3 regions of the Cobetia amphilecti genome follow, and region 3 is predicted to be linked to each of the others. Evidence: predicted binding sites of a transcription regulator. Region 3 holds the regulator's gene; each other region holds the start of a gene.
What was found. The regulator PhoB, encoded in region 3, activates phosphate uptake and scavenging genes when phosphate is short. The targets are predictions, from matches to a motif close to TGTCATANNNNTGTCANA.

Region 1: the regulator PhoB is predicted to act here: its motif matches at 1,926-1,943, upstream of R1T44_RS03525 (CYTH domain-containing protein).
Region 2: the regulator PhoB is predicted to act here: its motif matches at 2,351-2,368, upstream of R1T44_RS08535 (putative 2-aminoethylphosphonate ABC transporter substrate-binding protein).

The regions. Positions count from the first base shown of each region.
Region 1 covers NZ_CP136695.1:787,322-791,835, forward strand. Annotated here, with positions in the region: gene R1T44_RS03520 (ion transporter) at 1-559, opposite strand, end outside; gene R1T44_RS03525 (CYTH domain-containing protein) at 709-1,719, opposite strand; gene R1T44_RS03530 (TIGR00153 family protein) at 2,195-2,875, shown strand; gene R1T44_RS03535 (inorganic phosphate transporter) at 2,916-4,199, shown strand; gene argA (amino-acid N-acetyltransferase) at 4,381-4,514, shown strand, end outside.
Region 2 covers NZ_CP136695.1:1,983,716-1,988,229, reverse strand. Annotated here, with positions in the region: gene R1T44_RS08540 (putative 2-aminoethylphosphonate ABC transporter ATP-binding protein) at 1-1,187, opposite strand, end outside; gene R1T44_RS08535 (putative 2-aminoethylphosphonate ABC transporter substrate-binding protein) at 1,250-2,281, opposite strand; gene R1T44_RS08530 (UTRA domain-containing protein) at 2,427-3,140, opposite strand; gene R1T44_RS08525 (putative quinol monooxygenase) at 3,476-4,108, opposite strand; partial or broken gene R1T44_RS08520 (PAAR domain-containing protein) at 4,405-4,514, opposite strand, start outside.
Region 3 covers NZ_CP136695.1:272,525-277,038, forward strand. Annotated here, with positions in the region: gene R1T44_RS01220 (chorismate--pyruvate lyase family protein) at 296-853, shown strand; gene ubiA (4-hydroxybenzoate octaprenyltransferase) at 921-1,811, shown strand; gene phoB (phosphate regulon transcriptional regulator PhoB) at 2,035-2,724, shown strand; gene phoR (phosphate regulon sensor histidine kinase PhoR) at 2,732-4,054, shown strand; gene cysZ (sulfate transporter CysZ) at 4,241-4,514, opposite strand, start outside.

The DNA.
Region 1 (4,514 bases), 510 kb from region 3:
GCACGGTGATGAAGAACAGCAGGATCTTGCGCCGGCTGCGCGTCATGGCCTCGACCAGCATGCGGCCCTCGCCGACGAAGGCCATCAGGCGCAGCACGCGGAACAGACGCAGCACACGCAGTACGCGCACCACCAGCAGGGCCTGGGCGCCCGGTATCAGCAGCGACAGCCAGGTTGGGGCAATCGACAGCAGGTCGAGCACGCCGTAGAAGCCCTTGGCCCAGGTGCCGGGATGCTTCAGGCAGTAGAGGCGGACGGCGTATTCCAGCGTGAAGATGATCGTGAAGCCCCATTCCATGATGCGGAACAGCTCGCCGTATTGCGCATTCAGCGAGGGCACGCTGTCGAGCATCACCACGGCGACACTGGCGAAGATCATCAGGATCAGGCCGATATCGAAGGCCTTGGCCGCCTTGGTATCGGATTCGAAGATCCAGTGGAACAGCCGCGCGCGCAGGCGGCCTGTCGCGGGCTCGTAGTCGCTGGGGTGCGAGGGTGTCGCTGGGGGGCTTTGCGGCGTGCTGCCATATTCATTGGCAGGGCCCTGGCGTTCAGGCATGCAGGCTTCCTTGACGGGCGTGACGACGCCGGATGAATGTCAGGGCGTATCGGGGATGTCTCAGTATGACCTTCAGTGACTGCCCGGCCGTTGTCCATCAGCCAGTGGTCTAGCGCCTGGCGGCTGGGCAGTCAGTGTCGTTTTGAGGTTCAGCCGCGCAGCGTCGCGAGCAGTGACAGGCTGTGCTGGCCGAAGTCGCGAGTCGCCCAGTCCTGTGAGGCGTCGCCGTCGCTGCTTTCCAGCGCCTCGACCAGCGCCACCGCGTGGATATGGCCGGGATGCTGGCTGGCGGCCAGCCGTGATGCGAGGGCCGACAGGGCGGCCAGCGCATGCGCGTGCCACTTGAGGTCGTCTTTCGCCTGGCGGTCGGCGTGCGCATCGAGCGCATCGATGGCGGCGGACAGCAGCGCGCCGGGGTCAGCGGTATCCAGCGTCTTCTCATGCCATTCGCCATCCCGCAGCGCCGCGCCGCGCTTGGCCTTGCTGGCATCCGCCGGGCGCAGTGCCAGGCGGCTGGCCAGTGAATCCGCCAGCTGCCAGAGCACGCCTTCTCTCACCTCGGGGGCGAGTGCTTCGCCGCCGGTCAGCTCGAGCTCGATCTCCTGGATGGCCACTTCGCGACCACTGGCCTTCACCGCGCCCAGGTCCAGCGCCATCTCAACGCCGACGGTGACCTGTTCACCGCTCACATTCTTGTCGCTGCGTGTCGCCTTGACGTCGATCTGCCAGGCATGACGCTCGAAATCGGTGCTGAAGCTGGGCGCGAGCGCACTCAGCAGCTGCTCGCGGGCGCCGTCTTCCAGCGCCTGCAAGGGCGGCAGGCCACGCAGGCCGTCGAGGTCGAGGCCGGTCTGGCCCTCGGGCAGCTCCCACTCCCATTCGCCGCGAGAATGCAGTCCGCCATGGCTCTCGCCGCTGGTCTTGAGCGTCTGGCGCAGGGCGCCCGTGCTGTCGGCATCCTCACCGCTCTGGCGCAGACGCAGCGCCATGCGCGCGCGCTCCAGCGCATGCTCGGGGGTGTCGAAGTAGGTGTTGGCCAGCCAGCGCCGCCTGGGGACGACCGTTGCCAGTTCTGCAATGCTCGCCAGTGTCTCCAGGATGGCATCGCGATCAATGACGGGTTGAGACAGTGCCAGTTTGAGTTCGATTTCCTGCGCCATGATGGGCACTCCCTGTACGGATGAAAGAAGACAGATGCTGACGGATGAGGATGACAGCGGCGCCAGGACCGCAGAGCCTTCGGCAAGCGTGGTGCATGGTGACGAAGGCTCGTGTGTCTCATGCTCGCGCCTGGCCCGCGGCAAGGCAAGCACGGGGAGGGCGGAAGGGCATGCGGGATATCGGCCTGTCGGCAGAATCACACTTATATGACAGCATGATGACATTGAAGTGACAGCAATTGCCTGTCGTCACGTCCTTGGTTATATTAAGAACAGTGGATAAAGCCAGCGACCACGGGTCCTGCCGCTACATGACAATCTCTCTTCTGGAATCCTTCGTGTTCCCCCGAACTGCCGCTGTTGTTGCGTAAATGACAACAGCATGGCGGTATCATGACGTTACGATGAAAGTTATGTGATCGTCACAAAGGCTTTGCTACACTCCGCGCGTCAATCCTTAACGCCGACGGCCACTATGGTAACGACCAACCCTTTCTCTTCGATGTTCGGGCGCTCGCCTTTCAAGGCGCTGCACACCCACATCATCAAGACCGACGAGTGCGCCCAGCACTTGCTGACCTTCTTCGACGCCTGCGAGCAGGGTGATTGGGAGCAGGCAGCCAGCATTCGCAAGACCATCAGCGGGCTGGAGCGTGAAGCGGACGAGTTGAAGACGCAGCTGCGTCTCAACCTGCCCAACTCGCTGTTCCTGCCGGTCTCGCGCTCCGACCTTCTCGAGCTGATCCATGTCCAGGATTCCATCGCGAATGTCACCAAGGACATCGCCGGGATCATGCTGGGTCGTCATATGCAGATACCCACCGCACTGGTGCCCGCCATGCGTGAGTATCTCAAGACTGCGGTCGAATCGGTCTGCCAGGCGCGTCGTGCGTTGGGTGAACTGGAAGACCTCGTCGAGTCCGGTTTCGGGCGCAACATGAGCGAGCTGGTCGACAAGCTGATCAACGAGCTGCATGAGCTCGAGAAGCAGTCCGACGAACAGCAGATCGCCATCCGCCAGACCCTGTTCTCGCTGGAAGCTAGCCTCCCGCCCGTCGATGTGATCTTCCTCTACAAGATCATCGATTGGGTCGGCGATGTGGCTGACCAAGCGGAAAAGGTCGGTACCCGACTGCAGATCCTGATGGCGCGCTGAGCGCCATCAGGACGTCCTGCCATCTGTCCAAGAGTCTTCTATGTCCATCATTGCTCAATACGGCGATGTGCTCGTCATTCTTGCCTGTCTGTTCGGTTTCTTCATGGCATGGGGTGTGGGTGCGAATGACGTCGCCAATGCCATGGGAACCTCGGTAGGTTCCAAGGCGATCACCATCAAGCAGGCGATCATCATCGCCGTGATCTTCGAATTCCTCGGTGCCTGGCTTGCCGGTGGTGAGGTGACTGACACCATCCGCAAGGGCATCATCGACCCGTCACTGCTGATCGAGAATCCACAGTTCCTGGTCTACGGCATGCTGGCCTCGCTGCTGGCCGCCGGTATCTGGCTGCTGATCGCTTCCATGAAGGGCTGGCCGGTCTCGACCACCCACTCCATCGTCGGCGCCATTGTCGGCTTCTCCGCTGCGGGTCTGGGCGTGGATGCCGTCGAATGGACCAAGGTCGGTCAGATCGCGGCCTCCTGGCTGGTCTCGCCGCTGCTGGCGGGCTCCATCGCCTTCGTGCTGTTCAAGTCCGTGCAGACGCTGATCTTCGACAACGAAGACCCGTTCGCGGCCGCCAAGCGCTACGTGCCGATGTACATGTTCCTGGTCGGCTTCATCATCTCGATGGTGACCATGGTCAAGGGCCTCAAGCATGTCGGCCTGCACCTGAGCTTCGAATCCAGCCTGCTGCTGGCCGTCGTCATCGGCGCCATCGTGATGGGTATCGGCGTGCTGATGGAGCGCAAGGTCGCGCGTTCACGCCTCAAGGAGAAGAATCGCGCCACCGGTGACGACTTCGACTTCAGCGGCGTCGAGAAGGTATTCGGCCTGCTGATGATGTTCACCGCCTGTGCGATGGCCTTCGCCCACGGCTCCAACGACGTGGCTAATGCGGTCGGTCCGCTGGCGGCCATCATCAGCGTCGTCGACTCTGCCGGTCAGATCGGCGCCAAGGCGAGCATGCCGTGGTGGGTCCTCGTGCTGGGTGGCGGCGGTATCGTCGTCGGCCTGGTCACCTATGGTCGTCGCGTCATTGCCACTGTCGGCACCGGCATTACCGAGCTGACGCCGTCACGCGGCTTCGCGGCCACGCTGGCCGCCGCCTCGACCGTCGTGCTGGCCTCCGGCACCGGCCTGCCGATCTCCACCACCCACACCCTCGTCGGTGCGGTGCTGGGGGTGGGCCTGGCACGCGGCATGGCAGCGCTCAACCTGCGCGTGATCGGCACCATCGTGATGTCCTGGCTGATCACTCTGCCGGCCGGCGCGATCCTGTCGATCCTGTTCTTCTTCATGTTCAAGGGCATGTTCGGCTAAGCCGACGCATGATCCAGAGCTGAATTGGAAAAACGAGAAAGGCGACCTTCGGGTCGCCTTTCTCGTATCTGACACATGGATGTCAGGGGCACCGCTCGCCGTGCAGGCTGCGGCGCTGATATGATGATTCATGGGCATGCCTGACATGCCATTTTCCCTCTCTCCTGCCCGGAGCTGGCTCTTGAACACGCGTTTCCCCTTCGCGGACTGGTTTCGCAACTCCTCTCCCTATATCAATGCCCATCGCGGCCGCACCTTCGTCATTCTGATCGAGGGCGATGCCCTGTCCTCATCACGACGAACGCAGTTGATACA
Region 2 (4,514 bases), 1.7 Mb from region 3:
GCCTCTGACGGCAGACGCACACCCACCCGGGCGCCTACCCGCACGCCCAGAGACTCACTGTCCTTGAGCGCCACATCCGCCGACAGTGTCTGCCCACAGCCCTCAAGCGTTAATGTGATACGCAGGAAGGCGCCGAGAAACTCGACGTGATCCACCTGCGCCGACAGCCCCTCACCCACTGCGCACAGCGAGACGGCTTCCGGGCGAATGGCCAGACGCGCCTGATCCAGACCCTCAAGATCATGCGCCGCGCATTCCAGACGCTGCTGACCCAGACGCAGGGTACTGGCGTTCTCGGGACAGCATTCCAGGAAGTTCATGCTGCCGATGAATTCGGCCACGAAGGCGTTCGCCGGCTGACGATAGATCTCGGCGGGGGTGCCGATCTGCTCGATCACACCATGGTTCATCACCACGATGCGGTCCGCCATGGCCAGGGCCTCTTCCTGGTCGTGGGTCACCATGATGGTGGTGACGCCCAACCGTGCCTGCAGCGCCTTGATCTGACTGCGCAGATGCAGACGTACGCGCGCATCCAGCGCTGAAAGCGGCTCATCGAGCAACAGCAGCCCCGGCTCGGTCGCAAGCGCCCGCGCCAGTGCCACGCGTTGCTGCTGGCCCCCGGACAGGGCCGCCGGATACTTGCCTTCACTGCCGGCCAGGTCCACCAGGGTGAGCAGCTCTGTCACGCGCCGGCGCATCGCGTCACGCGCATCGCGCCGATTGCGCAGCCCATAGGCCACGTTGTCGAACACGGTGAGATTGGGGAACAGCGCATAGGACTGGAAGACGATGCCGAAGTCGCGCGCCTGCGGCGGCAGCCGTGAGATGTCCTGGCCGCGCTGGTGGATGGTGCCTTCGCTCTGCGGCGCAAGCCCGGCGATGGCGCGCAGCAAGGTGGTCTTGCCACAGCCGGAGGGGCCGAGGAAGCACACGAACTCGCCTTCGCGGATCGCAAGGTCGATCTCGCTCAGGGCCGTGAACTGGCCATAGCGCTTGGTGAGGCCGCTGATCTTGAGGTGAATGCTGTCTGACGACGCAGAACGCGTGGTGAGTGCCTGAGGCGCTGCGTCACGCGCAGGCGCCTGGGCTGCAGGGCCGGAGACCGCGCGAGGCGAGGCGCCGGCAGTCGCTGGCGGCGCTTGGCGCGAGGCGTGATGACGCGGAGGTGCGGTCACAAGAGACATGCGAGAAACTCCCGACCCCGGCGCAAGGCGCCGGGGCAATGACGAAGGTGGCTGGGCGTGACTTACTGACTGTCGGACTTGCCGTCGTAACGGCGCTGCCATTCGGCGAGCACTTCATCCCGCTGGTTGGCCGCCTTGGCAAAGTCAGCCTCGATCATCATCTCGGTGATGTTGGCCGGATAATGCTCGATCGGCTTGGCCACCCCCGGATAGGCCACGACCGCATAGCCTTCGTTGTAGAGTTCATTGGCCGGCTTGGACACTGCCCAATCCATCAGTGTCTGCGCCGCCTCACGCTTGTCGGTGCCCTTCATGATCGCCGCGGCTTCCATGTCCCAGCCCAGCCCTTCCTCGGGGAAGACCAGGTCCACCGGTGCGCCCTGTGCCTTGAGGCGCGCGCCTCGGAAGGCGAAGGACACACCGACCACGGCCTCGCCGGAACCGGCCAGATTGCAAGGTGCGGAGCCTGAGTGGGTGTAGCGGGCAATGTTGTCGTGCAGGCGGTCCATGTACTCCCAGCCGCCCTCGTCACCCCACAGCTGCAACCAGCTGGCGACATCCAGATAACCGGTACCGGAAGAACTCGGGTTGGGCATGATCACGTGGCCCTTGAACTCAGGACGCGTGAGGTCTTCCCAGGACGTCGGCTTCGGCACTCCCAGTCGCTCACCTTCGACGGTGTTGTAGCAGAGCGAGGCGACCCAGGCGTCCATCCCGACCCAGGACGGGTCCTGGCCATCACGGTAGGCGGGGTCGACGAACTTGCTATCCAGCGCCTCGACTCCCTTGGGGGCATAACGCGACAGCATGCCTTCCTTCTCGAGCACCAGCAGGCTGGTCGCGGCCAGGCCCCACACCACATCCGCCTGCGGGTTGTCCTTCTCGGCCAGCAATCGTGCGGTGATCACGCCCGTGGAGTCGCGTACCCATTTGATGTCGATATCCGGATGCGCCTGCTGGAAGCGCTCGGCATATTTCTGCAGATCATCGGACTCCACCGCGGTATAGACGGTGAGCTCGGTGGCCGCCTGGGCATTGAGGGAAACGACTAGACCAACGGCACTGGCCAGCAAGGAACGGGTCAAGAAGGACATCGGGACTCTCCAACGCTTGGAATGAATGGCTCTCGCCATCTGGTATATACCAAGAGTATGGGCGGGCCGAATGACACCCCCGTGACAGTCAGTTGAAGGCCCAGTGAAACAGTGTTACCTCATATAGTGTCCCTGTAGCGCGGGTTCAGGGCTTGTTCTTGAGCGTGACGGTGATGCACAGCGCATTGTGCAGCCAGCGCTCTTCGTCATAGCCGATGGGACGATGCTGCTCATCGAAGGTAGCGCGACGTACGGTCAGACCGGGACTACCCATGGCGACCCCCAGCTCCCGGGCGGCCTGCTCCCCCAGCGACTCGGAGTAGAAGCGCAGCTCACGGTGGGCCAGCGTCAGGCCATAGCGCCCGCGCAGCTCCGCCCACAGTGACACCCCGAACTGCCCCTCCTCGAGCAGTCCCGGGGCACGCTCCGGCACCACCCACATCGACTCGCTGAGCACGGCGCGCTCATCCACGAAACGCCGGCGGCGAATATGATAGAGCGGTGTCTGGGCCGCCAGGCCCAGCGCTTGCGCAGCCGGTGGGTAGGCCTGAACATCGGTCAGCAGCACTTCCGTCCGTGGCCGCCGCCCCTGCGCCGTCACATAGTCATTGAAGCCGGAGTCACGCGTGGGGTCGTAATCCAGCCGCGGCGGCGACACGAACCACCCACGCCGATTGCTGCGATGAATGCGCCCTTCTCCCTCCAGCTGCCCCAACGCCTGACGCAACGTCACGCGCGTGGTATCGAAGCGCTCGGCCAGCACGCGTTCCGAGGGCAATCGCCCATCTTCAAAGGCATCAGGGTCCTTCAGCTGTTCGCGCAGGCGATCGGTAAGGTGGAGGTAATACGCATCACTCATGACGAGGGGTCCTGACCAAAGATGAAGGGGTTGCCACTACCGGGTAATAACACGGCGCCGCTTGCCCCGCCGGCGAAGAAAATGCCCGGGACTCTGCGCCGCCAAACGGCTGGACGCTCCAGAAACTATCACATTCGCGTGACTCGCACTGGCCTGCCAGCTTACGTGCCGCTGGCGCTGCAGGGTTTCATGACAGCCGCCTGGTTGAGCTCACAGGCGTGGATGGCGGTGGGATGACACGCTGATGTTCAAGGAGGGGGTGAACGCACAATGCGCAGCCTCTAAAGACTGCGCATCGCATGGGTAAACAGGAAACGAATGACCGGCGGGAGAACTCAGAACTCGCTGACGATATTCAGGTACTGCTGCATGTCCCCGACCATGGCCTGCTCCAAGAGCTTGCCTGTCTCGATGGCATAGGGCTGCTGGAAGTGAATGTCCCACAGGTCTGACTCCGTGCGCCAATGCTCGTATATCACCAGCGTGTCGTCCTGCCCGTCGATGGTATACAGATCAAACACGAGATTGCCCGGCTCCTCACTGCGCGTCTTCGCCACATGCGTGGTGAATTGCTGCAGCAATCGAGCGCGATATTCTTCCTTGATCTTGAAGATGAAGAAGATACTGAATACCTCATCTTCCGGCTGCACGTGCCTGGGGTTCGCCTCATGCAATGGCGCCGGGTCAGTATCGTTCAAGGGCATCACCTCGAATGGCGATGCCAACGCCGTGTCAGCCAGTTTCAGCAGGGCTTGCGCGTATGGCTGATTCACATGTGCCTGATGAGCTTCGGCGCTTGCCCAGCGCTCGTAGGCGAAGATGGTGGTGGGAGAATCCTTGGCCGCGAAGAAACGCATTTCCAGCATCTCCGGTTCAGCCGCTGAGCCCAGCTTGTTGTCAGCCAAGGCCTGCTTGAAGGTAGCGAGTTGTTCGGGCTTGACGTCAAATTTCACGATCAAGGTGAGCATGGAGATGCCCCTTATAGTCAGTGGTTGTCATAGGCCCAACGGCAAGAGCTGTTACGTCACGTGGCAGCAGGTCTGTCTCGGGAAGTGACTGACACTATCTCTCGCTGCCTGGCTGAAAAACCCGCGGCGCAGAGAAAAACTTTCAATGAAACCTTGAACGTGAATACAGCCCCTTCCTCTGCAATGCGCCGCTTGAAACAAGAAACTGCGGCCTCACGCAGATTCAGAACGAAAGATCCCGCAGGCAGGGCTACAGGATCAACGAATACAGACAACTCATCGACCAGCTCACGTCCTCAACCCAGGCCCTGCTTGCCACTCGCGGCAGAGATCAGCGCCGCCCCACATGACGTGTGACAGCCGTGAAACGCTACCGGCTTGCCATTCAAGCTGATGGTGGGATGCC
Region 3 (4,514 bases):
AGCGCCAGCAGCGTCCGTCATGAACGCCGATGAATGCGCCCAGCATACCAGCCCGCCAGCAGTGCAGGCATGCCTGAGCGGGAGGCCTTGCCGCCCGGCCATGCTAGACTCGCCATTTCGTCATCCTGACAGGGAATTCACCGTGGTCCGATGCCCAGCAGGCGAGCCTCATCGCGCAGCGCTCACGCCACAGACCTCCACCTGTGAGGCGCCTCATCCGTCAGCCGAGTCCCTGTGCCAGCCTGCGCCTCGCTGGCCTTCGCCCACGCGCGCGGCACCCGCTGCTTCGGCGGCGGTGCGCCGTCATTGGCAGCCGGCTGCCGCGCTGCAAGGTGTCATGCCGGCCGGCTGGTGGGCGTGGCTCTCCTCGACGGACTCGCTGACCCAGCGTCTTGCCAGCGCCATGCAGCAGCAGGATGAACGCGATGGCCAGCCCATTCAGGGCCTGCGCGTGCGCCTGCTGCTGCAGGACACCGGCCCCGCGCGGCTGGATGAGGCACGCCTGCTGGGCATCGGCCCACGCCGGCATGTCTGGCGACGCGAAGTGGCACTCTGTCATGGCGATACACCATGGGTGATCGCACGCTCGCTGGCGGCGCTGGACCTGGCCCACGGTCATCGCCTCTCGACGCTGGGCGAGCGCTCGCTGGGCCATTGGCTGTTTCGCCAGCCCGACCTGACCCGCAGCGCCATCGATGTCAGCCGCGCCCCGCTGGTGCTTTCGAGCCCCAGGCCGCTGGCCCGCACCACCAGCCTGTGGATGCGCCGCTCGATGTTCTCGCATGGTCGCTTCAAGGTGCTGGTGCAGGAGGGCTTCACACCGGCCTTCCAGCACGCGCTGCAGCTGGCCTGAGCCTTGCGCCCGACTGGCCTCGTATCCCTCTCTTCCCTTGCCCACTACCACCCGCCCAGGAGCCCCGATGACCGCGTCATCCACTTCCGCCGCTTCGCGTCCTTCCAGACTGGCCGACTACCTCGCCCTGACACGGCTGGACCGCCCCATCGGCACCTGGCTGCTGATGTGGCCGACCCTGTGGGCACTGTGGCTGGCGGCAGATGGCATTCCCGAGCGCACGACCCTGCTGATCTTCATCGCCGGGGTCTATCTGATGCGCGCCGCCGGCTGCGTCATCAACGACTACGCCGACCGCCATTGGGACAAGCATGTCGAGCGCACGCGTGACCGGCCGCTGACCTCGGGCCGCATTTCGGAGCGCGAGGCGCTGACGCTGTTCGGGGGGCTGGTCGCGGCCGCCTTCGTGCTGGTGTGCTTCACCAACCTGACCACGGTGCTGCTGTCGATCGTCGCCGTGCTGCTGGCGGCCAGCTATCCGTTCATGAAGCGCTTCCATCATCTGCCCCAGGTGGTGCTGGGCGCCGCCTTCGGCTGGGCGATTCCGATGGCCTTCGCCGCGACGCTGGAGGAGGTACCGACCTACGGCTGGTGGCTGTTCGCGGCCAACCTGATGTGGACGGTGGCCTACGACACCGCCTACGCGATGGTCGATCGCAACGACGACCTCAAGGTGGGCATCAAGTCCACCGCCGTGCTGTTCGGGCGTGCCGACAAGCTGATGATCGGCCTGTTGCAGCTGGGCATGCTGGCGGTGTTGATCGGCATCGGCCTGCAGCTGGCGCTGGGCATCTTCTACTGGCTGGGGCTGGCTGCTGCCGCCGTCACCTTCGTCTGGCAGCAACGTCTGATCCGTGAGCGTGAGCGTGCGCCCTGCTTCCAGGCATTCCTCAACAATCATTGGACGGGTCTGCTGATCTTCGCCGGTATCGCCCTGGCGACCTGGCCGATGAGCTGACTCCTGCATAAACATTAGTATTATTTAATCTAAAGCGACCCCTGCCCTCTGTTGCTCCCCAGCCCACGGTTCATGCCTGCCTGCCGCGCCTCCAAGGCGGCTGGCAGGCTTGCGTGCAAGCTGCCATGCTGGCAGTTGTCATCTCGTTGTCATATAAGCGGGTTGTAATCGTCATCGACTTGTCATTCTGGCGCGTGCGCCGACTGCTGCATGGGATCTAGCGATGAGCTCCAAGACCGTACTGATTGTCGACGATGAATCCTCGATTCGCGAGATGATCGCCGTTGCCCTCGAAATGGCGGATTACCGCGTGCTGGAGGCAGACAATGCCCAGGACGCCCACGCCATCGTCGTCGATGAAAAGCCCGATCTGCTGTTGCTGGACTGGATGATGCCGGGCACCAGTGGCCTGGAGCTCGCGCGGCGCCTCAAGCGTGACGAGACCACCTCGGAGCTGCCGATCATCCTGTTGACCGCCAAGGGCGAGGAAGACAACAAGATTCAAGGTCTGGAAGCCGGTGCCGACGACTACATCACCAAGCCCTTCTCGCCGCGCGAGCTGGTCGCCCGTCTCAAGGCCGTGCTGCGTCGCACCACTCCCAAGGGAGTCGAGGAGGCGGTGGAAGTCGAAGGCCTGATGCTCGACCCGGCCAGCCACCGCGTCACCGCCCACGGCAACTCGCTGGATGTCGGCCCGACCGAATATCGCCTGCTGCAGTTCTTCATGACGCATCAGGAGCGTGCCTACACTCGCAGCCAGCTGCTCGATCAGGTATGGGGCGGCAACGTCTATGTCGAGGAGCGCACCGTGGACGTGCACATCCGTCGCCTGCGCAAGGCGCTGGGCACAGGCCATCAGCATCTGATCCAGACCGTCCGCGGCACCGGTTACCGCTTCAGCGCTCAGGCCTGAGGGATTCATGCGCTATTGGACCAACGAGCTATGGCGCCTCGGCTACCTTGCCGGTGGCTTCGGCCTGATCGGTGGCCTGCTGGGTCATCTGGGCTGGGGCCTGGCGCTGGGTCTTTCGCTGTATCTGTTCGTCCATCTCAAGCACTTGAAGAGCCTCTACACCTGGCTGATCACCAATCCCCATGAAGAGCCGCCGCCCGGCGATGGCGTCTGGGGAGACCTGCTCGATCGTCTCTACCGCTACCAGAAGGGCCAGCGTCAGGCTCAGGAGCGACTGCGCAGCATCCTCAACCGTATCCAGGAATCCTCCGAGGCCATGCGCGACGGCCTGGTGATGCTGGACAACCACGGTGACATGGAATGGTGGAACAGCGCTGCCGAGCAGCTGGTCGGTCTCAAGGCCAGCCACGACCGCGGCCAGCACATCACCAACTATCTGCGTGACCCCGTCTTCATCGACTACTTCAATCGGCTGGCCTACCGCGAGCCGCTGACGCTCCAGTCGCCGCTGTCTGACAACCTGACGCTGCAGATCTCCATCACCCTGTTCGGTGACAACGAGCGTCTGGTCATGCTGCGTGACGTCACCCGCCTCTATCGTCTTGAAGAGATGCGCCGCGACTTCGTGGCCAATGTCTCCCATGAGCTGCGCACGCCGCTGACGGTGCTGGCAGGCTATCTCGAGACCTACTCCGATTACGCCGATGACCTGCCACCGCGCTGGCAGCGTGGACTGGGCCAGATGCAGAGCCAGACCGACCGCATGCAGCACCTGGTCGAGGACCTGCTGACCCTGTCACGCCTGGAAACCGACGAGCTGTCCGACAATGGTCGCTGCATCGACATGAGCGCCCTGCTCGGCCATATCCGCGACGACGCCGAAGGCCTGTCCCAGGGGCGCCACACCTTCTCCATCGAGGCCGATGCCAGCCTGTCTCTGCGCGGTGAGGAGCAGGAACTGCGCAGCGCGATCTCGAATCTGGTCTTCAATGCGGTGCGCTACACCCCCGAAGACTGTCATATCACCCTGCGCTGGAAGGCGGATGACCAGGGCCTGCTGGTCGAGGTGGAAGATGACGGGGACGGCATCGACCCGGTCCACCTGCCGCGCCTGACCGAGCGCTTCTACCGCATCGACAAGGGCCGCAGCACCGCCACGGGAGGCACCGGCCTCGGGCTTGCCATCGTCAAGCATGTGCTGATTCGCCATCAGGGCCATCTGGAGATCGACAGCCACCCCGGCGAGGGTGCGCGCTTCCGCTGTCACTTCCCCGACGAGCGAGCCTGTCAGGCGAGCGCTCCCCAGGCCAGCAGTGCGCTAGCCCAGTGATGTGCTGATTCCGTGATGATCTGACCCGGACGCCAGCCCAACGCAGAACGCCCCGCAGCCACCTCGAAAGGAGGCGACTGCGGGGCGTTTCGTTTGGTCAATCAGACGACGCTGCGGCTATTTCAGCGACGAGCCAACTTAGCGACGAGCCAGTTCAGCGACAAGCCAGCTCTGCGACAGGCTGTCTCAACGACGCGGCGCCGGCAACTGACGGTAGTGGCTCTGCCACATCAGTACCGCCCCGGCGACGGCGCCCGGGATGAACAGCAGATTGGCCAGCGGCACCAGCGTCATGACGAACACCGCGGCGCCGAAGGTCAGTGAGGGCCACCAGCGCGCCTTGAGGCGCTGCTTCATGTCACCGAAGCTGACCTGATGGTTGTCCATCGGGTAGTCGAGGTACTGGATCGACATGCTCCAGGCCGAGAACAGCCCCCACAACAGCGGCGAGAGCAGGTTC